3 regions of the Agromyces sp. NPDC056523 genome follow, and region 2 is predicted to be linked to each of the others. Evidence: predicted binding sites of a transcription regulator. Region 2 holds the regulator's gene; each other region holds the start of a gene.
What was found. Region 2 encodes HrcA, which represses chaperone genes, less so after heat shock. Its sites were predicted from a motif close to TTNGCACTCGNNNNNNNCGAGTGCNAA; they were not measured.

Region 1 (9,562 bases), on a different contig from region 2:
GCACGGGCAACATCCCCACCAACTGATCCACCCGCAGCACGGAAGGGGCTCGACATGAGCGATCCCAGGAATCCCGACGAGCCCGACCAGCCGGTCACGCCGTCCGAACCGACGGTCCCCGCGGAACCCGTCGAGCCCCCCGTGCCTGCGGAGCCGGTCGAGCCGACCGTTCCGGCCGAGCCGACCGAACCCACGATCCCCGCCGAGCCGAGCCCCGAGCCCGGTCCCGCCGCGCCCGAGCCGTTCCATCCGCTCGAGGTGCCCGAACCGCCCGCCCCGCCGTCGGCGCCGGGAACGCCGAGCGCTCCGCCGCCGCCCGCGGCCCCCGAGCCGCCGGCACCGCCTGCGCCGCCGGCCTACGGCGCGGGCGTCCCGTCGCCGTACGGCGCGCCGCCCGCCGCCACGCCTCCCGTCTCCGGCGCGGCGCCCGCAGCCTACGGTCAGGGCGCTGCGTACGGCACGTCGCCCGACCCGTACGCGGCCACGCCGCCGCCGTACGGCGGAGCCGGGGTGCCGCCGTACGGCGCCGCACCCGGCGCGGCGGCAGCCGGCTACGTGGCCCCGTCGGCGAAGCCGACGCCCGTCTACAGCCTCATCTCGCTGATCGCCGGCATCATCGGCATCGTCGGCTCGCCGATCCTGTTCCTGCCGTTCGTCGGGGGCGTGCTCGGGCTGTTCGTGCCGGCCGCCGCGGTCGTGCTCGGCTTCATCGGCCGCCGCAAGGAACCGGCCGCCAAGGGCATGTGGCTCACGGGGATCGTGCTCGGCTTCATCGGGCTGGCGCTCGCCCTCCTGTCGTTCATCCTCTGGGGCGTGCTCGCCGCCGTGAGCGGCGGCTACAGCGGCTACATCTACTGACCCGCAGACCGTGACCGACGAACGGAGGCCTCCCGCCGAGCGCCCGACCCGACCCGACGGGGATCCGGTCGAGGCGCCGACGGCGAGCGCGCCGTCCACGGTCCCGACGCACACGGCGCCGACGCCGATCGGACCGCATACCGCATTCGAGCCCGAAGCCGCTCCGCCCGCTGATGGGCCGGAGCGACCTTCGGCCGCGCCGCCGCGGGAGATCGACCGCCCCTACGACACGGGCGAGCTGCACGGTCTGCCCACAGGGCAGCTGCTCGCCGTCGGTCGCCCCGAGCCCGAGATCCGCGTGGACGACCTCGAGGACGACGAGCACCGGCGCCTCTCCAGCTACGTCGCGGCCGTGCTCGGCGTGGCCGGCGCCGCGGCGTCCCTGCTCGTCGGCTGGATGTTCCCCCTGTCGATCGCCGCGATCGTGTTCGGCGTGCTCGGCCTGCGACGCGAGGAGCACGGCCGGATCCCCGCCTTCGTCGGCATCGGCACGGGCATCGCGGGCCTCGTGTTCTCGTGCGTCTGGCTCGGCTACTACGCGATCGTCTTCGGCGCGCTGACGACGTAGGTCACACCCGTTCGACGAGCAGGGCGACGTGGCGGCCCTCCTCGCGCGTGAGGACGATCGTCGCGGCGTCGTCGCCCTTGAGCTTGAGTCGGGTGCGGAGCGCCGCCGGGTCGACGTCGACGCCGCGCTTCTTGATCTCGAGCGTGCCGACCCCGCGGGCGTGCAGTGCCTGGCGGAGGTGCCGCTCATCGGCGGGCAGTCGCTCGAGCACGCGGAACCCCCGCGCGAACGGGCTCGCGACCTGGCGGTCGCCCGTGAAGTAGGCGATGCCGTCGCTCAGCATCCACGCCCCGTTGGCGCGGGCGAGGTCGCCGATGAGCCGGGCGCGGATCACCGCGCCGTCGGGCTCGTAGAGGTAGTCGCCCAGCGGCCCGACCGGGGCGTCCTCGCTGTCGGCGGGGGCGACCAGCTCGTGCGCGGCATCGCCGCGGATGACGAGCGCCGCGCGGCCGACGCCGTGGCGTGCGAGCGCGCCCGTCCACACCGCGAGCTCGACGACGTCGCCGTCGACGGAGACCCACTGCGCCTCGGTCCCGGCCGGGACCACCCCGCGATCGGTGCCCGGTCCGAGCTTGACGCCCACCGGCATCCGCTCGCCCAAACCGAACGCGAAGTCGAGCGACGGCGAGTACTCCGCGGCGTCGGCGAGGCGCGTCGTGGTGCCGCCGGCGGTCGTCCGGCGAGCGGGGTCGAGCCACGCGGCGTCGACGCCGGCGAGCGAGACGTCCTCGGCGCGAGCGTGGAGCACGCGCACGCGCGGGAACGGGGTCAGGTTGAACGCCGCGATCGCCGCGGTCACCTCGTCGGCCTCGGCCGCGGTCACCTCGAGGTCGATCGCGGCGAACGCGAGCGCGTCGCCCCCGATGCCGCAGCCGAGATCGGCGACGTGGCGCAGCCCGGCGCGCGCGTACCGCCCGGCGTGCAGCGCGGCGACGCGGAGCCGGGTGGCCTGCTCGAGGCCGGCCTCGGTGAACAGCATGCGATCGGCGAACTCGCCGAACTTCGCGCGCGCGCGCGTCCGCAGTTTCGACTGGCTCAGCACGGCGGCCACGAGGCCGGGGGAGTGACCCTGCTTGCGAAGGTCGGCGACCGTCCGAACCACGTCGGCGCTGCTGGTCCAGGCGGGGAGCGAGTCGAGCAGGTCGAGGCCCTGCGGAGAGAGCAGCTGCACCAGCTCGTCGCGTTCCACGCCGCCACGCTAGCACTGCGACATACGCTGGCACTCACGTTGCACGAGTGCCAGAACAACCCTAGACTCGGGTTAGCACTCTCACTCAGAGGCTGCTAACCCCAGTCTTCGTCAAGAAAGAGGTCAACCGTGTCGGTTTCCATCAAGCCGCTCGAGGATCGCATCGTCATCAAGCAGGTCGAGGCCGAGCAGACCACCGCGTCTGGCCTGGTCATCCCCGACACCGCCAAGGAGAAGCCGCAGGAGGGCGAGGTCGTGGCCGTGGGCCCGGGCCGCATCGACGACAACGGCAACCGCGTCCCGCTCGACGTCTCGGTCGGCGACAAGGTCCTCTACTCCAAGTACGGCGGCACCGAGGTGAAGTTCGGCGGCGAGGAGTTCCTCGTGCTCTCGGCTCGCGACGTGCTGGCGGTCGTCGTCCGCTAGTCGGCACCGACATCGTCCGCGGCCCGGATGCCACTCGGCATCCGGGCCGCGTCGTGTCTCCGGTCCGCATGCGACGGCGATCGGATGTCGCGGCGCAACGCGGCGGCTGGATCTCGACGGTCGACGGCAGCCGATCCGCCGCGCTGCGTCGACGACCGCACGTAGGCTGATCCGGTGACCTCCGCACCACCGGCCACCGCGCCATCGCGAACTCCTCGGGCGGGCCTCAGCCGCGCCGGACTCGTCTACGCGGTCTCCGCCTACGCGCTGTGGGGCTTCCTCCCGATCTACTTCATCGCGCTCGCGCCCACCACGCCGGTCGAGATCGTGGCGTGGCGGATCCTGCTGTCGCTGGTGTTCTGCGGCCTGCTCATCGCGGTGACGCGCACCTGGCGGTCCTTCGCCCGGGTGCTGCGCGACCGCCGCGTGGTGCTCATCATGGGCGCGGCCGGCGCGCTCATCTTCGTCAACTGGCTCACCTACGTCTACGCGGCACTCTCCGGCCAGGTCGTCGAGGCGGCGCTCGGCTACTTCATCAACCCGATCGTGACGGTCTTCCTCGGGGTGCTCGTGCTCAGGGAGCGCCTGAACGCCGTGCAGTGGACCGCGGTGGGCATCTCGATCGTCGCCGTCGTCGTGCTCGCAGTGGGATACGGCCAGGTGCCCTGGATCGCGCTCGTGCTGGCGTTCAGCTTCGGCTTCTACGGCCTCATCAAGAAGCGCGTGGGGCCGCGGGTCGACGCCGTCTCGGGCCTGACCCTGGAGACCGCGTGGCTGGCGCCGCTCGCGGCCGTGCTGCTGGTCGTCGAGGGCGCCACGAACGGCCTCACCATGGGCGCCGAGGGCGCGTGGCACACCGTGCTGCTGCTCGCGGCGGGAGCGATCACGGCGATCCCCCTGCTGCTGTTCGCTGCGGCCTCCCGACGCCTGCCCCTCATCTACATGGGCTTCATCCAGTACTTCGCGCCGTTCATCCAGTTCCTGGTCGGCGTCGTGATCCTGCACGAGCCCATGCCGCTCGAGCGATGGATCGGCTTCGGCCTGGTCTGGATCGCGCTCGTCGTGCTGACGTTCGACCTCGTCCGGGGGGCGCGGGCAGCTCGTCGGGCATCGCTCGCGGCGCTCTGACGTCGATCGCCGGTACGGCGCCACCCCGCGATCTGGGGGTTGCGGGCACCCCGGCGGGACGGGGATTGCGTGCGCGAATTCGCGCGTGGACGCCGATTTCGTGCGTGATGGCGCATCGATGTGTCGCTGGGGTAACGATTGGCCCGGCGTTACCGGGTTGTGATCGGGATCGCTTGTTTCGGCCTGACCCGGGCAATACTGTCAAACCACTGGCGTCGCAAGGCGCTGAATTGTGTACCGATCCTTCAGTCCCAAGGAGCAACATGAGCGTATTCGCGAAGGCCACCGCCTCGCGCTCGGCTCGCGCGGCTTGGACGGGCATCGCCATCGCCGGCGTGTCCGCCCTCCTCCTCACCGCGTGCAGCACGGGCGGAACCGCCCCGGAAGAAACCGAGGAGCCGGCCGACACCGGTGACGCGCTGGCGGTCGAGGCGGGTGAGCGCGACCTCACCCTGAAGGTCGGCACCATCCTGCCGCAGAGCGGCAGCCTCGCCTTCCTCGGCCCGCCCGAGGAGGCCGGCGTGGCGCTCGCCGCGCAGGACATCAACGAGGCCGACGCCGGCATCCAGGTCGAGGTCGTGTACCGCGACTCCGGCGACACCACGACCGACATCGCGACGGTCTCGGTGACCGACCTCCTCTCGCAGGACGTCTCGGCCATCGTCGGCGCCGCATCCTCGGGTGTGTCGTTCACGGTCATCGACCAGATCACCGCCGCCGGCGTGGTCCACTTCTCCCCGGCGAACACCTCGCCCGACTTCACGGACTACGAGGACAACGGCCTGTACTTCCGTACGGCTCCGCCGGACGTGCTCCAGGGCGAGGTGCTCGGCAACCTGATCGCCGAGGACGGTGCGTCGACGCTCGGCCTGCTCGTGCTCAACGACCCGTACGGCACGGGCCTCGCCGAGTACACCAAGCAGGCGTTCGAGGCGGCAGGCGGCGAGGTCGTCGCCGAGGAGCTGTTCAACACCGGCGACTCGAGCTTCGACTCGCAGCTGTCGTCGCTGAACGCGGCGAACCCCGACGCGATCGCGGTCATCACGTTCGATGAGGCCAAGGTCGTCGTGCCGGCGCTGGTCGGCTCGGGCTACCCCGGCGACCAGCTGTACTTCGTCGACGGCAACGTCGCCGACTACAGCGCCGACTTCGCTCCCGGCCTGATCGCCGGTGCGAAGGGCACGCTGCCCGGCATCTACGTCGGCGAGGGCGACTTCCGCGAGCGTCTGCTCGAGGTCGACCCCGACCTCACCGACTTCAGCTACGCGGGTGAGTCGTACGACGCGCTCGTCCTGATCGCGCTGGCCGCATACGCAGCGAACAGCACCGAGGGCACCGACATCGGCGAGTACCTGCGCCAGGTGTCCGGTGGCTCGGGTGGCGGCGAGAAGGCCGAGAACTTCGCCGACGCCGCGGCGCTCCTCGCCGAGGGCGAGCAGGTCGACTACGACGGTCAGTCGGGTCCGATCACGCTCGACGAGAACGGTGACCCGACCGAAGCGACGGTCAGCGTCTACCAGGCGACCGAGAACAACCAGTTCGAGTTCCTCCAGTAACTCGAGCGCACGCAGAGAGGGTCCCGGCTTCGGCCGGGGCCCTTTCTCGTGCCCGCGCCGGCATGGCAGCACTGCGTGGATCATGGGATCGACTGGGCCCTGGCAGCGTGTCAGGGCGGTCGCATCGGGCCGCCGTGCGCCGGCTCATCGTCGGCAGTGGAGGACCGTCGACGCCGTCACCGCTGAGGTGCGGATGGGAGCGCACAGCGAGTGGCAGCGAACCGGTTCCGAGATGACGGACCCGCGTCACCGCACGCGTGGAAGTCACGACTCGGTCGACAAGCGATCCCCGCCATTCGACCTGCCAGGAAGCGCGATCTCACGCGCGCAGCGAGAGCACGAGGTCGTCAACCCGGTGCGAGAAGGGATGCTTACGGAGTGGAGCGGCGCGAACGGCTCCGTCCGGTGGGCATGACGAAGGGGGTGGATGCCGCAGCATCCACCCCCTTCTCGCGTGCGCCGGGCGCTACTCCTGGCCGAGCGTACCCAGGTACAGGCCGATGACCTTCGGGTCGTTGAGCAGGTCGCGACCGGCACCCTCGTAGGCGTCGCGACCTTGGTCGAGCACGTACCCGCGGTCGCAGATCTGGAGGCAGCGACGCGCGTTCTGCTCGACCATGATCGTGGTCACGCCTGCACGGTTGATCTCCTTGACCCGCAGGAATGCCTCGTCCTGCCGGACCGGGGAGAGTCCGGCCGACGGCTCGTCGAGCAGCAGGACATGCGGACCCATCATGAGGGCACGCGACATGGCCACCATCTGGCGCTCGCCACCCGAGAGCGAGCCGGCGCGCTGGCCCAGTCGCTTGCCGAGCTCCGGGAAGATCTCGGTCACGAACTCGAGACGCTCCTTCAGGCCCTTGGGCTTCTGGAAGAGGCCCATCTCGAGGTTCTCCTGGATGGTGAGCGACGGGAACACGTTGTTCGTCTGCGGCACGAAGCCGACGCCCTTCGCGACGAGCCGGTTCGCCTTGAGGTTCGTGATCTCCTCGCCCTGCAGGAAGATGCCGCCCTCGCGGACGCGCACGAGCCCGAAGATCGCCTTCAGCAGCGTCGACTTTCCGGCGCCGTTGGGGCCGATGATGCCGATCAGCTCACCCTGGCGGGCCGTGAGCGAGCACCCGTTGAGGATGTTGACGCCGGGCAGGTACCCAGCGGTGACATCGCGCACCTCGACGACCATGTCGTCCTGGGCGACCGCGGTGCCACCCGCAGGCTCGGGCGCCGCGGCCGGGACCGATTCACTGTTCGTCATCGATGAGCTCCTTCAGTGCTTCGACGTGGCCGGTGTCGGTCGCGCCGAGATCCGTGTCGTGGTGAGCGCCGAGGTAGGCGTCGATCACGGCCTGGTCCTCCATGACGGTGTGGGGGTCGCCCTCCGCCACGATCTTGCCCTCGGCCATCACGACGACCCAGTCGGCGATGTGGCGCACCATGTGCATGTCGTGCTCGACGAACAGCACCGTCATGCCCTGCGACTTCAGGTCGAGGATGTGGTCGAGCAGCGACTGCGTCAGCGCCGGGTTCACGCCGGCCATCGGCTCGTCGAGCATGACGAGCGTGGGGTCGCTCATGAGCGCCCGCGCCATCTCCAGGAGCTTGCGCTGGCCGCCCGAGAGGCTCGCGGCGTAGTCCTCCTGCTTGGCGTCGAGCTTGAAGCGTGCCAGCAGGTCCTTCGCCTTCGCCTCGATCTCGTCCTCCTGCTTGCGCCAGAGGAACGGCAGGATCGACCGGAAGAGGTTCTCGCCGGTCTGCGACTTCGCGCCGAGCTTCATGTTGTCGAGCACGGTGAGCAGGCCGAGGGCCTTGGTGAGCTGGAAGGTGCGGATCAGCCCCATGCGAGCGACCCGGTACGCCGGGACGTGCGCCAGCGACCGGCCGTCGAACTCCCACTTGCCCTCGTCGGGCTTGTCGAAGCCCGTGAGCAGGTTGAAGAACGTCGTCTTGCCGGCGCCGTTCGGGCCGATGAGCGCGGTGATCGCACCGCGGGGGATCTCGACGTGTTCGACGTCGACGGCCGTGAGGCCCCCGAACGTCCGCTTGACGCCGTCGGCGACGAGGATCGGGTCGACCTTCTTGACACCGGGTGCGGCGTCGCCGACGTGGAGGCCGGAGCTCTTGACCGGCCGGGCCGTGGGAGCGACGTTATCGGACAAAGGCCAACTCCTTCTTGTTGCCGAAGATGCCCTGCGGCCTGAAGACCACGAGCAGCATGATGCCGATGCCCACCAGGATGAAGGTGAGCTGGCCCGCCTGCACCTGCGACATGAACGGGAACCATCCGGCCTCGACGCCTCTCGCGACGAAGCCCGAGAAGAACGACAGCAGCACCCAGAAGATCATCGAGCCGACGATGGGCCCGAGGATCGTCGCGGCGCCGCCGAGCAGCAGGATGGCGTAGATGAAGAACGTGAGCGACGTCTGGTAGTTCGCCGGCACGACCGCGCGCGGCATGATGAAGATCATGCCGGCGAGCGTGCCGAAGACGCCACCGAGGATGAGGCTCTGCATCTTGTACGAGTACACGTTCTTGCCGAGCGCGCGGACGGCGTCCTCGTCCTCGCGGATGCCCTTGATCACGCGGCCCCACGGGCTGCGCATGAGCAGCCACGTGAACAGGGCCGCGAGGATCACGACGGTCCAACCGACGATCCGGATCCACCAGTCGTACGCGTTGTACGTGAAGGGGCCGAAGCCGTAGGTGCCGTCGGGGATGGGGTTCAGCGCGGCGAATCCGCCCTTGTAGCCCTGGAGGCCGCTCGCCGAGCCCGTGACGTCCTCGAACGTGTTCGTCGTGAAGATGAGCCGCAGGATCTCCGCCGCCGCGATCGTGACGATCGCGAGGTAGTCGGCTCGAAGGCGCAGCGTCGGGATACCGAGGATGAGCGCGAACACCACTGAGGCGCCGATGCCCACGAGCACCGCCGCCCACACCGGGAACCCGAAGGAGAGCGTGGAGATCGCGTAGCCGTAGGCGCCGATCGCCATGAAGCCCGCCTGGCCGAAGTTCAGCAGGCCCGTGTAGCCGAAGTGGATCGCCAGGCCGAGCGCGGCCAGCGCGTACGCGGCCGTCGTCGGGCTGATGAGCTGCTGCGACGCGTTGGAGAGGATCGCAATCCAGTCGATCATGATGGTCGCTCCTTATCCGATTCTCTCTCGGCGACCCAGGATGCCCTGCGGTCGGAACAGCAGCACGAGGATCAGCACGACGAGCGCGCCCACGTACTTCATGTCGCTCGGGAGCCACAGCGTCGAGATCTCGACGAAGAGCCCCACGATGAGCGATCCGACGAGGGCGCCGAACGCCGTGCCGAGACCGCCCAGCGTGACCGCGGCGAAGATGAGCAGCAGGATCTGGAAGCCCATGTCCCAGCTCACGCCCGGACGGAAGTACGCCCAGAGGATGCCCGCGAGGCCGGCGAGCACGGCACCGATCACCCAGACGATGCGGATGACGCGGTCGACGTCGATCCCGCTCGCCGCGGCGAGCGGCGCGTTGTCGGACACGGCGCGCGTGGCCTTGCCGATCCGCGTCCGGAGCAGGAAGTAGGCCACCGCGAGCAGCACCACGACCGAGGTCGCCATGCTGACCACGTCGATCCACGAGAGCGTGATCGGGCCGAGGCGGATGTCCGAGGGGAGCGTGGCACCCGGCAGCTGGCGCGTCGCCCCGCCGTAGAAGAACTGGTACGTGTACCGGATCGCGAGCGAGAGGCCGATGCTGACGATCATGAGCGGGATCAACGCGACCCCGCGCCGTCGCAGCGGTTTCCAGAGCGCTGCGTCGAGCGTCCATCCGAGCGCGCCCGAGAGCACGAGCGAGATGATCAGCGCGAG
Region 2 (9,562 bases):
ATGCCGACCGCGTACGTGCCGAGGAACGCGATCGACAGGATCGCGATGGCGACCAGGTCCTCACTGCCGACGACGACCGCCCGCGCGGCCACGAAGACCGTGAGGCCGACGACGAGGACGTGGAGGCCGACGCGCAGCGAGGTGAAGACGGGCCGCAGCGCCGATGGCTGCACCCGTCCGACGAGGGGGGCATCGAGCACGGTCATGGTGCGATTCAGCCTAGTGACCGGCCCCTTCCGCGGCATCCGTCGAAAGTGTGATCGGGCGCATGGGAGAATCGTCGGGATGTCTCCGAGAGCCGCCAACCCGCCGGTGCCCGCCGCCACCGACCCCGCGCTGATCCGCAACTTCTGCATCATCGCGCACATCGACCACGGCAAGTCGACCCTCGCCGACCGCATGCTCCAGATCACGGGCGTCGTGGCCGACCGCGACATGCGGGCGCAGTACCTCGATCGCATGGACATCGAGCGCGAGCGCGGCATCACCATCAAGAGCCAGGCCGTGCGCATGCCGTGGCAGCTCGCCGACACGTCGTACGCGCTGAACATGATCGACACTCCTGGGCACGTCGACTTCAGCTACGAGGTCTCGCGCTCGCTCGCGGCGTGCGAGGGCGCGATCCTGCTCGTCGACGCGGCGCAGGGCATCGAGGCGCAGACGCTCGCGAACCTCTACCTCGCGCTCGAGAACGACCTCGAGATCATCCCCGTGCTCAACAAGATCGACCTGCCCGCGGCCGAACCGGAGAAGTACGCGAAGGAGCTCGCCGACCTCATCGGCGGCTCGCCCGACGACGTGCTGCGCGTCTCGGGCAAGACCGGCATGGGCGTCGAAGACCTGCTCGACCGCGTCGTCGACCGCATCCCGGCGCCCGTCGGCAATGCGGATGCCCCGGCCCGCGCGATGATCTTCGACTCCGTGTACGACAGCTACCGCGGCGTCGTCACCTACGTGCGGATGGTCGACGGCAAGCTCAACCCGCGCGAGCGCATCCAGATGATGTCGACGAAGGCGACCCACGAGATCCTCGAGATCGGCGTGAGCGCGCCCGAGCCCACGCCCACGAAGGGCCTCGGCGTCGGCGAGGTCGGCTACCTCATCACCGGCGTGAAGGACGTGCGCCAGTCGAAGGTCGGCGACACCGTGACGACGGCGGTCAAGCCCGCCGCCGAGGCGCTCGCCGGCTACACCGAGCCGCTGCCCATGGTCTTCTCGGGGCTCTACCCGATCGACGGCAGCGATTACCCCGAGCTCCGCGAGGCGCTCGACAAGCTCAAGCTGTCGGATGCCGCGCTCGTCTACGAGCCCGAGACGTCGGTCGCCCTCGGCTTCGGCTTCCGCGCCGGGTTCCTCGGGCTCCTGCACCTCGAGATCGTGACCGAGCGCCTGCGACGCGAGTTCGGGCTCGACATCATCAACACGGCGCCGTCGGTGGTCTACGAGGTGACGACGGAGGACAAGAAGACCGTCACCGTGACGAACCCGAGCGAGTTCCCGACGGGTGGCAAGATCGCCGAGGTCCGTGAGCCCATGGTCAGGGCGGCCATCCTCGCGCCGAAGGACTACGTCGGCACCATCATGGAGCTCTGCCAGTCGCGTCGCGGCAGCCTCCTCGGCATGGAGTACCTCGGCGAGGACCGCGTCGAGATCCGCTACAACATGCCGCTCGGCGAGATCGTGTTCGACTTCTTCGACCAGCTGAAGTCCAAGACGGCCGGGTACGCCAGCCTCGACTACGAGCCCTCGGGCGAGCAGGCCGCCGACCTCGTGAAGGTCGACATCCTGCTCCAGGGCGAGCAGGTCGACGCGTTCAGCGCCATCGTGCACCGCGACAAGGCGTACGCCTACGGCGTGCTCATGACCGGGCGCCTGCGCGAGCTCATCCCGCGCCAGCAGTTCGAGGTGCCGATCCAGGCCGCGATCGGCGCGCGCATCATCGCCCGCGAGTCGATCCGCGCGATGCGCAAGGACGTGCTCGCCAAGTGCTACGGCGGCGACATCACCCGCAAGCGCAAGCTCCTCGAGAAGCAGAAGGAGGGCAAGAAGCGCATGAAGATGGTCGGCCGGGTCGAGGTGCCCCAGGAGGCGTTCATCGCCGCGCTCTCGGGCGAGACCGAGAAGAAGGACGCCAAGAAGTAGGCGGTCCGACTCGGTCAGGGCCGTTCCGTAGAATCGACGGATGACTCGCCGGAGCACCTTCACCGACCAGTCCGTCACGTACGGCGCGATCGGCGCCACACTCGACCCCGACCTGCTGCGCTACCCGCCCGCCGGATTCCGGCCCGCTGAGGACTCCGTGAAGCTCGGGTCCGGCAGGGATCGGTTCGACCGCGCCGCCGAGGAGCTCATGACCTGGGGCGTCCAGAAGGGCGCCGGCTTCGAGATCGTCGACGCGGCGCCGGGAACGGGGGCGCAGTACACCGGCATCACCTACGGCCCCGACGGGGCGCCGCTGGCCGACCAGCCGGCCGCTCGGGTCGAGCAGCGGTACGGCCCCGACGGCACCCCCTACGTCGGCGCGGGCATGACGGCGACGCTCAAGCCGCGCGGGCGACGCCGCGCGCGCGGCATCCCGGTGCTCGTCGTCTACGTCGTCGACGAGCCAGAGCGCGTGGGCTTCGCGTACGGCACGACCGGTGACGCGCCCGAGAGCGGCGAGGAGTCGTTCATCCTCGAACATCGTGACGACGACACCGTGTGGCTGACCATCAGGTCGGTGCTCGAGCCGCGCGGCGGCATCCGGCGGATGTTCTCACCGCGGACCCGCCGCCGTCGTCGCGAGCTGACCACGCGCGAGCTGCGGGCGCTGCATCCCGCGTACGCCTGACGATGGCGGGAGCGCTTCCCCTCGCCGACCCGGCGCCCGCCGACGGGCTCCTGCCCGCCGTCGCGGCGACCGCCGCCGCCGGGCGCGCGTTCGGCGTCTACGTGCACGTGCCGTTCTGCCGCGTCCGCTGCGGCTACTGCGACTTCAACACCTACACCGCCGGCGAGGTGCGCGGCACGTCGCAGGCGCAGTACGCCGACCAGGCGATCGCCGAGCTCCGCTTCGCGCGCGGCGTGCTCGAGGCATCCGGCGCTCCCGACCGCCCCGCCGACACGGTGTTCTTCGGCGGCGGGACGCCGACGCTGCTGCCGGCCGCCGACCTCGTGCGGACGCTCGACGCGATCCGCCACGAGTTCGGCATCGCCGCCGGCGCCGAGGTGACCACCGAGGCCAACCCCGACTCGGTCGACGCCGACGACCTCAGGCGCCTTGCCGACGGCGGGTTCACGCGCGTCTCGTTCGGCATGCAGTCCGCCGTGCCGCACGTGCTCGCCACGCTCGATCGCACGCACGATCCGGCGCGCGTGCCCCTGGTGGTGCGCTGGGCCCGCGACGCAGGGCTCGACGTCAGCCTCGACCTCATCTACGGCACGCCGGGGGAGTCGCTCGACGACTGGCGTCGGAGCGTCGATGCGGTCATCGCCGAGCGGCCCGATCACGTCAGCGCCTATGCGCTCATCGTCGAGGACGGCACCAAGCTCGCACGGCAGATCCGCCGTGGCGAGCTCGCGACCCCCGACGACGACCTCTCGGCCGACATGTACGAGCTGGCCGACGACCTGCTCGCCGCCGCGGGCTACGGATGGTACGAGGTGTCGAACTGGGCGACGGATGCCTCGCACCGCTCGGGCCACAACCTCGGCTACTGGCGCGGCGACGACTGGTGGGGCGTCGGCCCGGGCGCGCACAGCCACGTCGGCGGCGTGCGGTGGTGGAACGCCAAGCACCCCGCGGCGTACGCGGACCGCCTCGCCGCCGGGATCTCTCCGGCGGTCGGCCGGGAGACGCTCGACGGCGCCGCTCGCGAGACCGAGCGGGTGCTGCTGGCGACGCGCATCCGGGAGGGCATCGAAGTGGCCACGCTCGGTGCCGGGGGCCGGCACGCGGTCGCCGGCCTCATTGCCGACGGCCTCGTGGATGCGGCAACCGCCCTCGCCGGTCGGCTGACGCTGACGCGACGAGGGCGGTTGCTCGCTGACGCCGTCGTGCGACGGCTGTTGACGGCTAGCTGACGAACTTGATCGTCAGCGGGTAGGTGTAGGGCTGACCCTGGTTGGCCTTCACGGCCGCGATGATGCTGAACACGATCGTCACGACCCAGATGGCGATCGACAGGAAGATGCCGATGATCAGCACCCACAGGATGCCGGCGACGATGTTGGCGATGAGCATCGTGATCTGGAAGTTCAGCGCGGTCGCCGAGTGCTCGCGGACGAAGTTGCCCCGGTCCTTCAGGACCAGGTAGCCGACGAGCGCCGGGACGAACGAGAAGAAGATGCCGCCGACGTGGATCAACGTCGCCCACAGACGCTGGTCCTGCGGGCTCATCGCCACGTTCTGCTGGTAGCCCTGCTGGTATCCGGGGTCGCCCGCGGGCGGCGGAGGCGGGGTCGGACCGCCGGGCGGCGGCGGAGGCGTGGTGCCGCCGGGCGGCGGAGGCGTGGTTCCCCCGGGCGGCGGGGTGGGGGGCGTGGGAGGTGGTGCGTCGGACATGATGCTGGCTCCTTGGAAGGTCGCGCCCGGATCGCGGGTCGTTGTCATCATGCTGGCACAGTGCGACGCGCCGGTCGAGGCATACCCGACCGGCGCGTCGCGAGCCGCGAGGAGGCGGACTACTTGATGAGGCGGATGGCGAAGGGATAGCGGTAGTGCTGTCCCTCCTTGGCCTTGAGGAAGCCCAGGACCGAGAAGACGATCACGGCCGCCCACAGCGCGAGGTACAGCAGGCTCGCGACCACGCCGAACAGGCCGAACGTCACGGCCGTGAGGATCGACGAGACGATGAACAGCGCCACCCAGCCGATCAGCGCGGTGATCTGGAAGTTCAGCGCCTCCTTCGACTCGGTCGCGGTGAAGCGGCCGCGGTCCTTGAACACGAGCCAGATGATCAGTGAGGGCAGGATGCCGAGGATGCCGCCGAGGTGGGCGAAGGATCCCCACTGCACGTCCTGCTCCTGCGAGAGCGGGGCGCCGGGCTCGGCGGCCGGCTGCGAGGCGACGTTCGGGTCGTGCGGGGGGACGTTGGGGTCGGTCATGTGACTGCCTTTCGGATCGGGAAGCGCGCACCGGCCACGAGTGGGGGATGCCGGCGCGGTGCTGCGAGGACGTTGCACACGCTACTGCCGCGCAGATCCGGGCGGCAACGGTGCCATCGTCGAATGTCGCGATATGATTAGCAGTCACGTGAGCCGAGTGCTAAGCCTCGGCGCGCCCCGTGCGACGGTCGAGGGAAGCGAGGGCCATGGTCTCCGAACGCAGTCTCGCCGTGCTCCGCGCGATCGTGCAGGACTACGTCGCCTCGCGCGAGCCCGTCGGGTCGAAGACGATCGTCGAACGGCACCACTTCGGCGTCTCGGCCGCGACCATCCGCAACGACATGGCCGTGCTCGAAGAGGAAGAGCTGATCGCCGCGCCGCACACCTCGTCGGGCCGCATCCCGACCGACAAGGGATACCGCGTGTTCGTCGACCAGCTGGCCGACATCCGCCCGCTCACGAGCGCGCAGCGGCAGGCGATCGAGACCTTCCTCGGGGAGTCGAACGACCTCGACGAGTTGCTCGCGCGCACCGTCCGGCTGGCGTCGCAACTGACTCGGCAGCTCGCGGTCGTGCAGTACCCGAGCTTCCAGCGCGCCCGGGTGCGCCACGTCGAGCTCGTCTCGCTCGCCCCGACGCGCGTGCTGTGCATCCTGATCTCCGACACCGGCCAGGTCGAGCAGCGGCTGGCCGAACTCGACCACCCGGCCGACGACGAGACGCTCGGCCGCCTGCGCAACCGCCTGAACGAGGTGGCGGCCGGGCTGACGATGACGGATGCCGCGACCGCGCTGTCGGCCGAGACCGCGAGCGCCGATCGGGCGCACGCCGAGGTGCTCCGCACGCTCGCGGCGACGCTCGCCGACCAGGCGGCGTTCACGCGGAGCGATCGACTCGTCGTGGCCGGCGCGGCGAACCTCGTGCGGACCGAGCAGGACTTCTCGGGCAACATCCTCGGCGTCATCGAGGCGATCGAGGAACAGGTCGTCATCCTGAAGCTCTTCGGCGAGATGCACTCCGAAGACGGCATCACCGTCCGGATCGGCCGCGAGAACGCCGCCTACGGCCTCGGCGACGCGTCCGTCGTGTCGAGCTCCTTCGAGATCCCGGGTCGCGACGTGTCGCGGCTCGGCATCGTCGGACCCACCCGCATGGACTACTCGCAGGGCATGGCCGCCGTGCGCGCCGTCGCTCGCTACCTCTCCCGGACGCTCGGCGAGAGCTGAACCGCGCGGAGCCGCCCGTCGCGGCATCCGCCACCGGCAATTCGAAAGGAACCCGCCTGCAGTGGCCGACCACTACGAGGTCCTCGGCGTCTCCCGCGACGCCACCCCCGACGAGATCAAGAAGGCGTACCGCCGTCTCGCGCGCGAACTCCACCCCGACGTCAATCCCGGCGCCGAGGCGTCCGAGCGGTTCAAGCAGGTCACGCACGCGTACGACGTGCTCTCCGACCCCAAGCAGCGCCAGCAGTACGACCTCGGCGGCGGCCAGGGCGGATTCTCGGGTGCCGGGTTCGGCGGGTTCGGCGACATCTTCGAGACGTTCTTCGGGGCCGGACAAGCCAGCCGTGGGCCGCGGTCGCGCCGTGAACGCGGCCAGGATGCGCTCATCCGGCTCGAGGTGAGCCTCGACGAGGTCATCTTCGGCACGCATCGCGACCTCGAGGTCGACACCGCGGTCACGTGCGAGACGTGCCACGGCTCGTGCTGCCAGCCGGGCACGGCGCCGGTCACGTGCGACATCTGCGGCGGCTCCGGGCACATCCAGCGCTCGGTCCGTTCGCTGCTCGGCAACGTGATGACCTCGAGCCCGTGCGGATCCTGCCGCGGCTACGGCACGATCATCGCCACGCCCTGCGTGACGTGCCAGGGCCAGGGGCGCGTGCGTGCGCGTCGCACGGTGCCCGTCGACGTGCCCGCCGGCGTCGACACCGGGGTGCGCCTGCAGATGCCGGGCTCGGGCGAGGCCGGGCCCGCCGGGGGCCCGAACGGCGACCTCTACCTCGAGGTCAAGGTGCGCAACCACGACGTCTTCAGCCGCAACGGCGACGACCTGCTCTGCACGCTCGAGGTGCAGATGACCGATGCGGTGCTCGGCACGACCGCGAAGGTCGAGGCGCTCGACGGCGACGTCGACCTCGAGCTCAAGGCCGGCGTGCAGAGCGGCGAGATCCTCACCGTCAAGGATCGCGGCATCACCCACCTGCGGGGCGGCGGGCGTGGCGACCTCAAGGTCGCGGTGCACGTCGTCACGCCCACCAAGCTCAGCCACAGGGAGCGCGAGCTCGTCGAGCAGCTCGCCAAGGCGCGCAAGGCGCAGCCGCCGGAGCTGGGGCACTTCCAGCAGGGGCTGTTCGCGCGGCTGCGCGACCGGTTCCTCGGCTGACGGCGACGATCGGGCGGATGGCGCGATGAGCAGCCTCTACCTCGACGAGACGCTCGACCTCTCGGCGGTCGGGCGCGGCGATGAGGTGACGCTCGGCGGCGACGAGGCGCGCCACGCCGTCACGGTCGCACGGGTGCGCGCGGGCGAACGGGTCTCGGTGGGTGACGGCCACGGCCGGGTGGTGACCGGCGTGGTCGCGACGGCCGAGGGGAGGCGGCTCGAGCTGACCGTCGACGAGGTCCGCGACGAGCCCGAGCCCGCGCCGCGGATCACGCTCGTCCAGGCGCTCGCGAAGGGCGACCGCGACGAGCTGGCCGTGCAGGCCGCGACCGAGCTCGGGGTCGACCGCATCGTTCCGTGGTCGGCCGGCCGCTCGGTGTCGCGCTGGGACGGGCCGAAGGCCGAGAAGGGTCGCGCGCGCTGGGCGACCATCGTGCGCGAGGCGGTCAAGCAGTCCATCCGTGCGCGCATCCCGTCGGTCGAGCCCGTCGCGTCGACGCGTGAGCTTCCAGAGCGCCTGGCCGGCGAGCGGATGCTGCTCCTCGTGCCCGGCGCCACGACGCCGTTGTCCGCCATCCGCCCCGACGGCCGCGACCTCGCACTCGTCGTCGGACCCGAGGGCGGCATGGATCCCGCCGAGATCGAGCGGCTGCGCGAGGCCGGCGGCGAACCCGTCCGGCTCGGGACGGGCGTTCTGCGCACCTCGACCGCCGGGCCCGCCGCGATCGCCGTGCTCTCGGTCGCGCTCGGGCGGTGGTGAGCGATCGCTCGCTACGATGGGGGCATGAGCGGAACGGGTGAGCCCACGGTCTTCGAGCGCATCGCCGCGGGCGAGATCCCGGCCAGCATGGTCCTCGAAACCGACCGCGTGATCGCGTTCCACGACATCGCGCCGCAGGCGCCCGTCCACGTCATCGTGACGCCCCGCGAGGGCCGGCACCGTGACGTGGTCGAACTCGCCGCGGCCGACCCCGAGCTGCTCGCCGAGCTCGTCGCGGCCGCCAAGCGGATCGCCGACGAGCTGACCGACGGCGAGTTCCGGCTCATCTTCAACACCGGCCCGGCCGTGGGGCAGACCGTGTTCCACGTGCACGCGCACCTCCTCGGCGGAGGCCTCAAGGAGGGATCGCTTGCCGGCTGACGACCTGGGCGAGACGCCGCTGCCCGCACCCGAGCGCCGCGCCGACGAGGAGCGGCTGCACATCGACGGTATCGCCATGGTGCGGCTCCTCGGCCCGCAGGACCGCCTGCTCACGAGCATCGAACACGAGTACCCGGGCGTCGAGGTCCATGTGCGGGGCAACGAGATCGCCATCCGCGGTGAGCCGGAAGACCGCGCCCGCGTGCGCCGCCTCATCGAGGAGCTCCTCGAGCTCGTCCGCGGCGGCGAAGACCCGACGCCCATCGAAGTGAGGAGCTCCGCCCGCATGCTCGACGCCGATCCGGCATCCCGTCCGTCCGACACGCTCGGCCAGGTGATCGTCTCCAGCCGGGGCAAGTCCATCCGGCCGAAGACCGAGGGCCAGCGCGCCTACGTCGACGCGATCGACGACTTCACCATCGTGTTCGGCATCGGGCCTGCGGGGACGGGCAAGACCTACCTGGCCATGGCGAAGGCCGTCCAGGCGCTGCAGCGCAAGGAGGTCAACCGCATCATCCTTACGCGGCCGGCCGTCGAGGCGGGGGAGCGGCTCGGGTTCCTGCCGGGCACGCTGACGGACAAGATCGACCCGTACCTGCGGCCGCTGTACGACGCGCTGAACGAGATGATGGACCCCGAGATCGTGCCGAAGCTGCTCGCGTCGGGCACGGTCGAGGTGGCGCCGCTGGCGTACATGCGCGGCCGCACCCTCAACGACTCGTTCGTCGTGCTCGACGAGGCGCAGAACACCACGCCCGAGCAGATGAAGATGTTCCTGACGAGGCTCGGGTTCGGGTCGAAGATGGTGGTCACGGGCGACATCACGCAGGTCGACCTGCCGGGCGGCGCGTCGGGGCTGCGGCTGGTGACGCGCATCCTCGACGAGGTCGACGACATCCACTTCGTCCGGCTCACGAGCGACGACGTCGTGCGACACTCGCTCGTCGG
Region 3 (9,562 bases), on a different contig from region 2:
GGTGCGCGTGCTCGGCATCGACCCGAGCGACCCGCACTGGACGTCGGACGCCGGCCCCGCGGCATCCGCCCTCGACGCCCTCGTCATGCGACTCATCGCCGACCGCCGCGCCGCGCGCGACGCCAAGGACTGGGACGCCGCCGACCGGATCCGCGCCGAGCTCGCGGACGCCGGCATCACCATCGAAGACAGCCAGACCGGAACGCATTGGAGCCTCACCTCATGAAGGGCAGCAGCGGAAAGCCTCGCGCCGGAGCCGTGCGCAAGAAGGGCAAGGGCCAGAAGGTCGGCACCGGCGGCCACAGCCGCAAGGCGCTCGAGGGCAAGGGCCCCACGCCGAAGGCCGAGGACCGGCCGTACCACCAGGCGCACAAGCGCAAGGCGGCCGCCGAGCGCGCCGCCGCGAAGTCCGGTGGTCGCGCGCCGGCTCGGCCGGGTGCGCCCCGCGGGGCGTCCGGCGCGTCGCGCCGGGCGAAGTCAGGCGACGAGTCCGAGATCGTGACCGGTCGCAACGCCGTGGTCGAGGCGCTGCGCACGCGCATCCCCGCCACGACGCTCTACATCGCGGCTCGCATCGAGATGGACGACCGCGTGAAGGAGGCCGTCAAGGTCGCCACGAACCGCGGCATCGCGATCCTCGAGGTCATGCGGCCCGAGCTCGACCGGCTCGCAGGCGAGGGCGGCGTGCACCAGGGCATCGCGCTCAAGGTGCCTCCCTACGAGTACGCCCACGCCGAGGACCTGCTCGACGAGGTGCTCGCCGACGACCTGACGCCGCTGTTCGTCGCGCTCGACGGCATCACCGACCCGCGCAACCTCGGTGCGATCATCCGCTCGACCGCCGCGTTCGGCGGGCAGGGCGTGATCGTGCCGCAGCGCCGCTCGGTCGGCGTGACCGCCGCGGCGTGGAAGACGTCCGCAGGCGCGGCCGCGCGCGTGCCCGTGGCGATGGCGCCGAACCTCACGCAGACGCTCAAGGCGCTCAAGCAGCGCGGCGTCTTCGTGCTCGGTCTCGACGCCGGTGGGGATGTCGAGCTCCCGGGCCTCGACTTCGCGGACCGTCCGATCGTGGTCGTCGTCGGTTCCGAGGGCAAGGGCCTCTCGCGCCTCGTGACCGAGACCTGTGACGCGATCGTCTCGATCCCGATCTCGGGGGCGACCGAATCCCTGAACGCCGGCATCGCCGCTTCCGTCACGCTCTACGAGATCGCGAAGCTCCGCGCCGCGTAGCCGGGGTCAGACCTTCAGGCGCCAGTCGCCCTCGTCGTCGGGGTCGTGCACGGGGATCGCCGCGGTGTCGGGCGCGATCGAGGGCAGCGCCGTGGTGATCGCCTCGGTCGGCGGACCGATCACGGTGGCCTCGTCGCGGCGGTGGCGGAGCACGTCGTTGACGTAGGCGGTCAGTGCTTCGGCGAGCGGGATGTCACGGCCCTCCTGCTGCGCCATGTACCAGCGGTGCTCGAGCAGCTCGTGGAAGATCTCGGCCGGCTCGAGCTTGCCCCGCAGCTCCGACGGGACCGCGCGCACGACGGGTTCGAACACGCGCATGAGCCACTCGTGCGCGACCATCTCCTCGTCCTGTGCCTGCTTGTTGTACGCGGCGCGATACGAGTCGAGGTCGTTGAGGAGTCGTCGTGCCTGGTTCTCGCCCGTGTCCAGGCCGGTGAGGCGCAGGAGGCGCCGCTGGTGGTGCCCGGCGTCGACGACCTTCGGCTGGATCCGGAGCGTCGTGCCGGTCTCGTCGGTGCGGATCGCGAGTTCCTCGATGTCGAAGCCGAGGTCGTTCAGGCGGTTCACGCGCTCGTTGATGCGCCAGCGCTCGGCCACACCGAACGACTCGCTGCCCGTGAGCTCCTTCCAGAGGTTGCGGTATGCATCCACGATCCCGTCGGAGATCCGCACGGGGTCGAGCTCGTCGGCCACGCGACCGCCGGCCTCGAGGTCGAGCAGCTCGCCGGCGATGTTGACGCGGGCGATCTCGAGGTCGTTCTCGCGCTGCCCGTTCGAGAGGCCGCCCTCGTAGAGCTTGCCGGTCTCGGCGTCGACGAGGTAGGCGGCGAAGGCGCCGGCATCGCGACGGAACAGCGTGTTCGACAGCGACACGTCGCCCCAGAAGAACCCGATGATGTGCAGGCGGACCAGCAGCACGGCCAGCGCGTCGACGAGGCGGGTCGCGGTGTCGGGTCGCAGCGTCTGGGAGAACAGCGCCCGGTAGGGCAGCGAGAAGCGGAGGTGCCGGGTGACGAGCACGGGAGCGAGTGCCGAGCCGTCGGCATCGGTGCGGTTGGTGATCACGGCGACGGGTTCGACGCAGGGGATCTCGAGGCGCTGGAGCGTGCGGAGCATCTCGTACTCGCCCCGCGCCATCTCGGCCGTAGTCTCCTTGACGGCGACGACGTGTCCGCTGAGGTGCGCGAACCGCACGAGGTGGCGGGAGATGCCCTTCGGCAGCGCCGCGATGTGCTCGCTCGGCCACGCCTCGAGGGGCACGTCCCACGGGAGGTCGAGCAGGGCCGGATCGGTCATCGCCGACGTGATGGAGAGTGTGCCGCTCATCAGGCCCAGCGTACCCGGCAACGACGATGCCGGCCGGGCCGAAGCCCGACCGGCATCGCGATCGAATGGATCGTGCGTCAGCTGACGACCGGCGCCTCGAGGAGGCGCGCACCCGACTCGGCGTCGAACACGTGCACGTGCTTCGGCGTCGGGAGGAGGTACACGGTGTCGCCCGCGAACGGGTGCACGCGGCCGTCGACGCGCGCGACGATGTCGGTGCGCTTGCCCTCGATGGTCGAGTGACCGTAGAGGTAGCCGTCGGCGCCGAGCTCCTCGACGAGGTCGACGACGACCTCGAGGCCCTCGCCCTGCGTGCTCGAGACCTGGATGTCCTCGGGCCGGACGCCGATCGTGACGACGCCGCTCGACGCGGACGTGAGCGCGTCGCGCTCGACCGGCACGGTCGCGCTGCCGAACTTGATGCCGCCGTCGACGACGTCGGCGTGGAACAGGTTCATCGCCGGCGAGCCGATGAAGCCCGCGACGAAGACGTTGTTCGGCCGCTCGTAGAGCTCGCGCGGCGTACCGACCTGCTGGAGGACGCCGTCCTTGAGCACGGCGATGCGGTCGCCCATCGTGAGCGCCTCGGTCTGGTCGTGCGTGACGTAGACCGTGGTGACGCCGAGGCGGCGCTGCAGCGACGCGATCTGGGTGCGCGTCTGGACGCGGAGCTTGGCGTCGAGGTTCGACAGCGGCTCGTCCATGAGGAACACCTGCGGCTGGCGCACGATCGCGCGGCCCATGGCGACGCGCTGGCGCTGGCCGCCCGAGAGCGCCTTCGGCTTGCGGTTGAGGTACGGCTCGAGGTCGAGCAGCTTCGCGGCCTCGAGCACGCGAGCAGCGCGCTCGTCCTTGCCGACGCCGGCGATCTTGAGCGCGAAGCCCATGTTCTCGGCGACGGTCATGTGCGGGTACAGTGCGTAGTTCTGGAACACCATCGCGATGTCGCGGTCCTTCGGCGGCACATCGGTGACGTTGCGGTCGCCGATGAAGATGTTGCCCTCGTTGACCTCTTCGAGGCCCGCCAGCATGCGGAGCGAGGTGGACTTGCCGCAGCCGGAGGGGCCGACCAGGACGAGGAACTCCCCGTCTGCGATCTCGAGGTCGAGCTTGTCGACCGCGGGACGGGTGCCACCGGGATAGAGGCGGGTGGCCTTGTCGAACGTGACTGACGCCATGGTTCTGATCTCCTTCACCGGCAGGTACGTGCCGGACGATCCGTAGTGAATGGAAACGCCGACATCGGTGTCGACGCTCCCTCAGTATGTCATGCGTCCATGCGCCCCGAGGAATCGTGACGCCCGCCCCGGATCTCGCCCGGCGCGGGCGCCGGGCAGGCATCCAGCGGTCGTCGGGGCGCCGTTTGGGCGTTTCCCAGCGATCGCTCCTACACTCGATCGGTGCGCGTGCCCGCGTGCGCGCGCCCCCACAGCGACCCGGAGTTGACCATCGATGAGCACTGGCGGACCGATCCAGCCACGCCCCACCCGCAACGAGCGTCGCGACGCGGCCCGTGAGAAGGCCCGCCTCCTGCGCGAGGAGCAGAAGAAGCGCGATCGGCGCAACCGGCTGCTCATCCAGGGCGGCGTCGTGGTGGCGATCCTCGCGGTCGCGGGCCTGGTGATCGGCCTCGTGCTGCAGAGCACCCAGCCCGCCGGTCCCGGCCCGGCGAACATGGCCAGCGACGGCATCCTCCTCGTCGGCGGCGAGAACGGCATCGAGGCCGTGGCGACCCCGGCCATCGCCGACGGCGGCGAGCCGACTCCGACCCAGCCCGACGAGAGCGGCACCGTGGCGAACATCGTCACCTACATCGACTACCTGTGCCCCTATTGCGGCCAGTTCGAGACGACGAACAACGAGACCATGCGCACCATGGTCGAGTCGGGGGCCGCGACCCTCGAGGTGCACCCGATCGCGATCCTGACGAACAAGTCGGCGGGCACGCAGTACTCGCTCCGCGCGGCGAATGCGGCGGCCTGCGTCGCCGAGTACTCGCCCGAGGCGTTCTTCGACTTCAACGGGCTCATGTTCGAGAACCAGCCCGAGGAGCTCTCGGCCGGGCTCTCCAACGACGAGATCAAGGACATCGCCGCCGAGGCCGGCGCGTCGTCGTCGGTCGACTCGTGCATCGACGACATGCGCTTCAAGGGCTGGGTGCAGGCCGCCACGGATCGCGCGCTGACGGGCCCGATCCCGAACTCCGAGCTCGATGCCGTGACCGGCACCCCGACGGTGCTCGTGAACGGCAAGCAGTACGTCGGCTCGCTCGAGGACACCGCGGAGTTCCAGGCGTTCGTCCTGCAGGCCGCAGGCGAGAGCTACTCGGAGTCCAACGGCACTCCGACGCCGACGCCGACGCCGACTCCGGCGGCGGGCTGAGCGCTCCGCCGACCCGATGGCCCGGCTCCGTCCGGGCCATCGTCGTCCCCGCCGGCCGGTCGGTAGGATGTGTGGGAATCACCTGCCGGCTTGGCGCAATTGGTAGCGCACCGCTCTTGTAAAGCGGTGGTTACGGGTTCGAGTCCCGTAGCCGGCTCCACGACGGGCGCGCACGCGCCGGTCAGCCGATCGTGCTGAGCCGCCCCTCCGCGATCGGGGCACGGCGGCGCTCGGGCCGTCCGGTCAAGGGCTTGCCCCCGACGTAGAGCCAGCCCATGAGCCGTTCCTCGTCGGCGAGGCCGTGCATGCGGGCGACCGCCGGATGTCTCGTGTACGGGCCGGTGCGCCACATCGCGCCCCACCCGGCCTCGTCGAGCAGCATCGTCAGGATGTGCCCGACGCCGGCCGCGCACGCCTCCTGCTCCCACTCCGCGACCTTCGGGTGCGGGCGCACGATCGCGACGAGCGCGAGGAGGAGCGGTGCGCGCTGCGGCTTGTGCGCGAGCTTCGCCGCGGCGTCGCCGTCGACGCCGGCCGCCTCGACGAGCGCGTCGCCGAGCCGGTTCCGGGCGTCGCCGCGCAGGGCGATCACCCGCCACGGCACGAGTGCGCCGTGGTCGGACACGCGCCCCGCCGCCTCGAGGAGCTCGCGGAGCTCCTCGTCGGAGGGCGCGGCATCGGTCACCTTCGGCCACGACCGCCGGGCGAGCGCAGCCACGCGAACGGAGGTCACCTCAGGACTCGGGCGTGAAGTCGAGGGCGATGGAGTTCATGCAGTAGCGGTCGCCGGTCGGCGTGCCGAACCCGTCGGGGAACACGTGACCGAGGTGCGAGCCGCACTTCGCGCAGCGCACCTCGGTGCGCACCATGCCGAGGGAGGTGTCCTCGATGAGCTGGACGGCCTCGGGCCGGACGGACTCGTAGAAGCTCGGCCAGCCGCATCCGGAGTCGAACTTCGTGCCGCTCTTGAACAGCTCGGCGCCGCAGGCGGCGCAGGCGTACACGCCGGCCCGCTCCTCGTCGAGGAGCTCGCCCGTCCACGGTCGCTCGGTCGCCGCCTCGCGGAGTACCGCATACTGGTCGGCGCCGAGTTGCTCGCGCCACTCGTCGTCGGACTTGCTCACCTGGTATGCCATTGCGACCTGCTCCTCGTGCATGTGGGACTTCCATCGTCGCGCATGCGCGACCCGGGTGGTGCAACGCCCTCCCCGACGGGGGTGTTCCCGGCGCGCTTCGACGCGTGGCGTGCGGCGGGTTCCCGGCGTCCGATCCTTAGGATGGCGTCACATGCCAGGAGCGGACGGAGGCGGGATGGACGCGGCACGCCGACCGGACGATGCCGACCACGGCGCCGGAAGCGTGCCCGAACGGGCCGCGGCGACCGGTGGGCTCGACGCCCGCCAACGCGACATCCTCGCCTTCGAGGGACGATCGTGGCGCGATCCGGCACGCAAGGCCGACGCGATCCGCGACGAGCTCGGCATGTCGGCGGCCCGGTACTATCGGCTGCTCGGGGCGCTCGTCGACTCTCCGGACGCGCTGCGGCACGACCCCATGCTCGTCAAGCGGCTGCAACGGCAGCGCGAGGCGCGCGCGGACGCCCGCGCACGTCGTACGATTCCCCACGGCCATCCGCTCGCCTGAACAGGCCCCGACCCCGACTGGACCCATGGTGCAGAAGTTCCCCCGCGACCGATTCGACTCGATCCCGCACGGCATCGAGCGAGTCGGCGCGCACCGCGCGCCCGCGCGGCGCGGGGCGCGGTGGATCGCGTTCGGCTGGGCGGCGCTCGCGACCGTCGTCCTCGCGGGTGCCGGCATCGCGGCGGTGGCGGTCTTCAACGACCGCCTCAACTTCGACGACGTGCCGGCTCCGTCGGCGTCGCCCACGCCGGTCGCCACGGTGCCGCCCACCATCGCCCCCGACATCCCGGTGACGGTGCTGAACGGCACCACCACGTCGGGCCTCGCCGCGCGCGCGAGCGAGACGCTCACCGCCGGGGGAGTGACCGTCGGGGTCGCCTCGAACGCCGACGCATCCGACCTCCAGGAGACCGTGGTCTACTACGCGAGCCCCGACCTCGAGGGCGCCGCTCGGGGCGTGGCCCAGCTCCTGCCCGGGGCAGACGTGCGGCTCAACGAGGACTTCGCCGCCGAGGGGCTGCAGATCGTCGTCGTCCTCGGAGCCGACTACGCAGAGCAGGCCGCCGGCTGATCGGTGACCGAATCGTTGCCATTCTGCGACCATTCGTGACGCCGAGGCCCTTGTGCCCGGCGCGTGCGCTGTGACTATCTGGAGTCGGTCGCTCGAACCCGTGTGAAGCACCCGGCGCCCCACCAGGCGCCACGTCAGCACGTCGGACGGCCCGGTACAGGCGGAAGGCACGTGCTGACTCGGATACACGGCTACATGGGAGCAACGCATGGCGAACGGAACCGTCAAGTGGTTCAACGCTGAAAAGGGATACGGGTTCATCACCGTCGACGGCGGAGGACAGGACGTGTTCGTCCACTACTCCGCGATCGACATGTCGGGGTACAAGGTGCTCGAGGAGGGCCAGCAGGTGACCTTCGAGGTCGGCTCGGGCTCCAAGGGCCCGCAGGCCGAGGCCGTCCGCCCCGCCTGATCCTCGACTCCGGATGCGCCGCCGTGGAAACGGCGGCGCTTCCGTATGTCCACGTGCGTCCCGCAGGGGTCCGACGCGCTTGCACTCGCCGCGGGAGAGTGCCAGAATCGACTTAGCACTCACCTGATTTGAGTGCTAACCCCTTGGAATCTTGAACGTCCGGAAGGGACGAGAGACACACATGGCAAAGATCATTGCTTTCGATGAGGAGGCCCGTCGCGGCCTCGAGCGTGGCCTGAACACGCTCGCCGACGCGGTCAAGGTGACCCTCGGCCCGCGCGGCCGCAACGTCGTGCTCGAGAAGAAGTGGGGCGCCCCCACCATCACGAACGACGGCGTGTCGATCGCCAAGGAGATCGAGCTCGACGACCCGTACGAGAAGATCGGCGCCGAGCTGGTCAAGGAGGTCGCGAAGAAGACCGACGACGTCGCGGGTGACGGCACCACCACCTCCGTCGTGCTCGCGCAGGCGCTCGTCCGCGAGGGCCTCCGCAACGTCGCCGCCGGCGCCGACCCCATCAGCCTCAAGAAGGGCATCGAGAAGGCCGTCGCGGCCGTCTCGGAGGAGCTCCTGCTCGCTGCCAAGGAGGTCGAGACCAAGGAGGAGATCGCCGCGACCGCCTCGATCTCCGCGGCCGACCCCCAGATCGGCGAGATCATCGCCGAGGCGATCGACAAGGTCGGCAAGGAGGGCGTCGTCACCGTCGAGGAGTCGAACACCTTCGGCACCGAGCTCGAGCTGACCGAGGGCATGCGCTTCGACAAGGGCTACCTGTCGGCGTACTTCGTCACCGACCCGGAGCGCCAGGAGGCGGTGTTCGAGGACCCGTACATCCTCATCGCCAACCAGAAGATCTCCAACATCAAGGACCTGCTCCCGATCGTCGACAAGGTGATCCAGTCGGGCAAGCAGCTCCTCATCATCGCCGAGGACGTCGACGGCGAGGCCCTGGCCACGCTCGTCGTGAACAAGATCCGCGGCATCTTCAAGTCGGTCGCCGTCAAGGCGCCGGGCTTCGGCGACCGCCGCAAGGCCCAGCTCCAGGACATCGCGATCCTCACCGGCGGCCAGGTCATCTCCGAGGAGGTCGGCCTCAAGCTCGAGAACGCCACCCTCGACCTGCTCGGCCAGGCTCGCAAGGTCGTCATCACCAAGGACGAGACCACCATCGTCGAGGGCGCGGGCGACCCCGACCAGATCGCGGGCCGCGTCGCCCAGATCCGCTCGGAGATCGAGAACACCGACTCCGACTACGACCGCGAGAAGCTCCAGGAGCGCCTCGCCAAGCTCGCCGGCGGCGTGGCCGTCATCAAGGCGGGCGCAGCCACCGAGGTCGAGCTCAAGGAGCGCAAGCACCGCATCGAGGACGCCGTCCGCAACGCGAAGGCCGCTGTCGAGGAGGGCATCGTCGCCGGTGGTGGCGTCGCGCTCATCCAGGCCGGCAAGATCGCGTTCGAGAAGCTCGGCCTCTCGGGCGACGAGGCGACCGGTGCCAACATCGTCAAGGTCGCCATCGAGGCGCCGCTCAAGCAGATCGCCCTCAACGCCGGCCTCGAGCCGGGCGTCGTGGCCAACAAGGTCTCCGAGCTGCCCGCGGGCCACGGCCTCAACGCCGCGACCGGTGAGTACGGCGACCTGCTCGCGCAGGGCATCATCGACCCGGCGAAGGTGACGCGCTCGGCGCTGCAGAACGCCGCGTCGATCGCCGGCCTCTTCCTCACGACCGAGGCCGTCGTCGCCGACAAGCCCGAGAAGGCCGCTGCGCCCGCAGCTGCCGACATGGGCGGCGGCATGGACTTCTAGTCCGTCCGCGGTTCGCACACCGCACCACGCGAAGGGCGTCTCCTCCGGGAGGCGCCCTTCGTCGTGCCCCGGCCACTACAGTGGGAGCCACGCCAGCCGGGCGGCGGGAGGGGATGTCGATGTCCCAGGGCTCCGACGCGATCGCCGCGTTCGAGGACCAGCTGCGCGCGTGCCTGCACGTCGAGCGATGGGT

Region 1: a site for HrcA is predicted at 2,643-2,669, ahead of groES (co-chaperone GroES). Genes of this name have one in related genera too.
Region 3: a site for HrcA is predicted at 7,678-7,704, ahead of groL (chaperonin GroEL). Genes of this name have one in related genera too.

The regions. Positions count from the first base shown of each region.
Region 1 is NZ_JBHTTM010000001.1:1,218,606-1,228,167, forward strand. It holds gene ACFQ58_RS06040 (DUF4190 domain-containing protein) at 1-26, shown strand, start outside; gene ACFQ58_RS06045 (DUF4190 domain-containing protein) at 55-858, shown strand; gene ACFQ58_RS06050 (hypothetical protein) at 869-1,426, shown strand; gene ACFQ58_RS06055 (SAM-dependent methyltransferase) at 1,428-2,615, opposite strand; gene groES (co-chaperone GroES) at 2,745-3,041, shown strand; gene rarD (EamA family transporter RarD) at 3,216-4,169, shown strand; gene ACFQ58_RS06070 (ABC transporter substrate-binding protein) at 4,433-5,725, shown strand; gene ACFQ58_RS06075 (ABC transporter ATP-binding protein) at 6,192-6,980, opposite strand; gene ACFQ58_RS06080 (ABC transporter ATP-binding protein) at 6,967-7,881, opposite strand; gene ACFQ58_RS06085 (branched-chain amino acid ABC transporter permease) at 7,871-8,851, opposite strand; gene ACFQ58_RS06090 (branched-chain amino acid ABC transporter permease) at 8,867-9,562, opposite strand, start outside.
Region 2 is NZ_JBHTTM010000002.1:136,200-145,761, forward strand. It holds gene ACFQ58_RS07600 (sensor histidine kinase) at 1-206, opposite strand, end outside; gene lepA (translation elongation factor 4) at 286-2,142, shown strand; gene ACFQ58_RS07610 (DUF1990 family protein) at 2,183-2,830, shown strand; gene hemW (radical SAM family heme chaperone HemW) at 2,833-4,062, shown strand; gene ACFQ58_RS07620 (DUF4870 domain-containing protein) at 4,055-4,543, opposite strand; gene ACFQ58_RS07625 (DUF4870 domain-containing protein) at 4,663-5,085, opposite strand; gene hrcA (heat-inducible transcriptional repressor HrcA) at 5,292-6,311, shown strand; gene dnaJ (molecular chaperone DnaJ) at 6,373-7,473, shown strand; gene ACFQ58_RS07640 (16S rRNA (uracil(1498)-N(3))-methyltransferase) at 7,499-8,233, shown strand; gene ACFQ58_RS07645 (histidine triad nucleotide-binding protein) at 8,258-8,614, shown strand; gene ACFQ58_RS07650 (PhoH family protein) at 8,691-9,562, shown strand, end outside.
Region 3 is NZ_JBHTTM010000001.1:1,358,218-1,367,779, forward strand. It holds gene cysS (cysteine--tRNA ligase) at 1-226, shown strand, start outside; gene rlmB (23S rRNA (guanosine(2251)-2'-O)-methyltransferase RlmB) at 223-1,230, shown strand; gene ACFQ58_RS06655 (DUF4032 domain-containing protein) at 1,237-2,556, opposite strand; gene ACFQ58_RS06660 (ABC transporter ATP-binding protein) at 2,634-3,734, opposite strand; gene ACFQ58_RS06665 (DsbA family protein) at 4,009-4,938, shown strand; tRNA gene ACFQ58_RS06670 (tRNA-Thr) at 5,023-5,098, shown strand; gene ACFQ58_RS06675 (nitroreductase) at 5,120-5,671, opposite strand; gene msrB (peptide-methionine (R)-S-oxide reductase MsrB) at 5,673-6,074, opposite strand; gene ACFQ58_RS06685 (DUF3263 domain-containing protein) at 6,226-6,582, shown strand; gene ACFQ58_RS06690 (LytR C-terminal domain-containing protein) at 6,608-7,153, shown strand; gene ACFQ58_RS06695 (cold-shock protein) at 7,362-7,565, shown strand; gene groL (chaperonin GroEL) at 7,747-9,369, shown strand; gene uraD (2-oxo-4-hydroxy-4-carboxy-5-ureidoimidazoline decarboxylase) at 9,489-9,562, shown strand, end outside.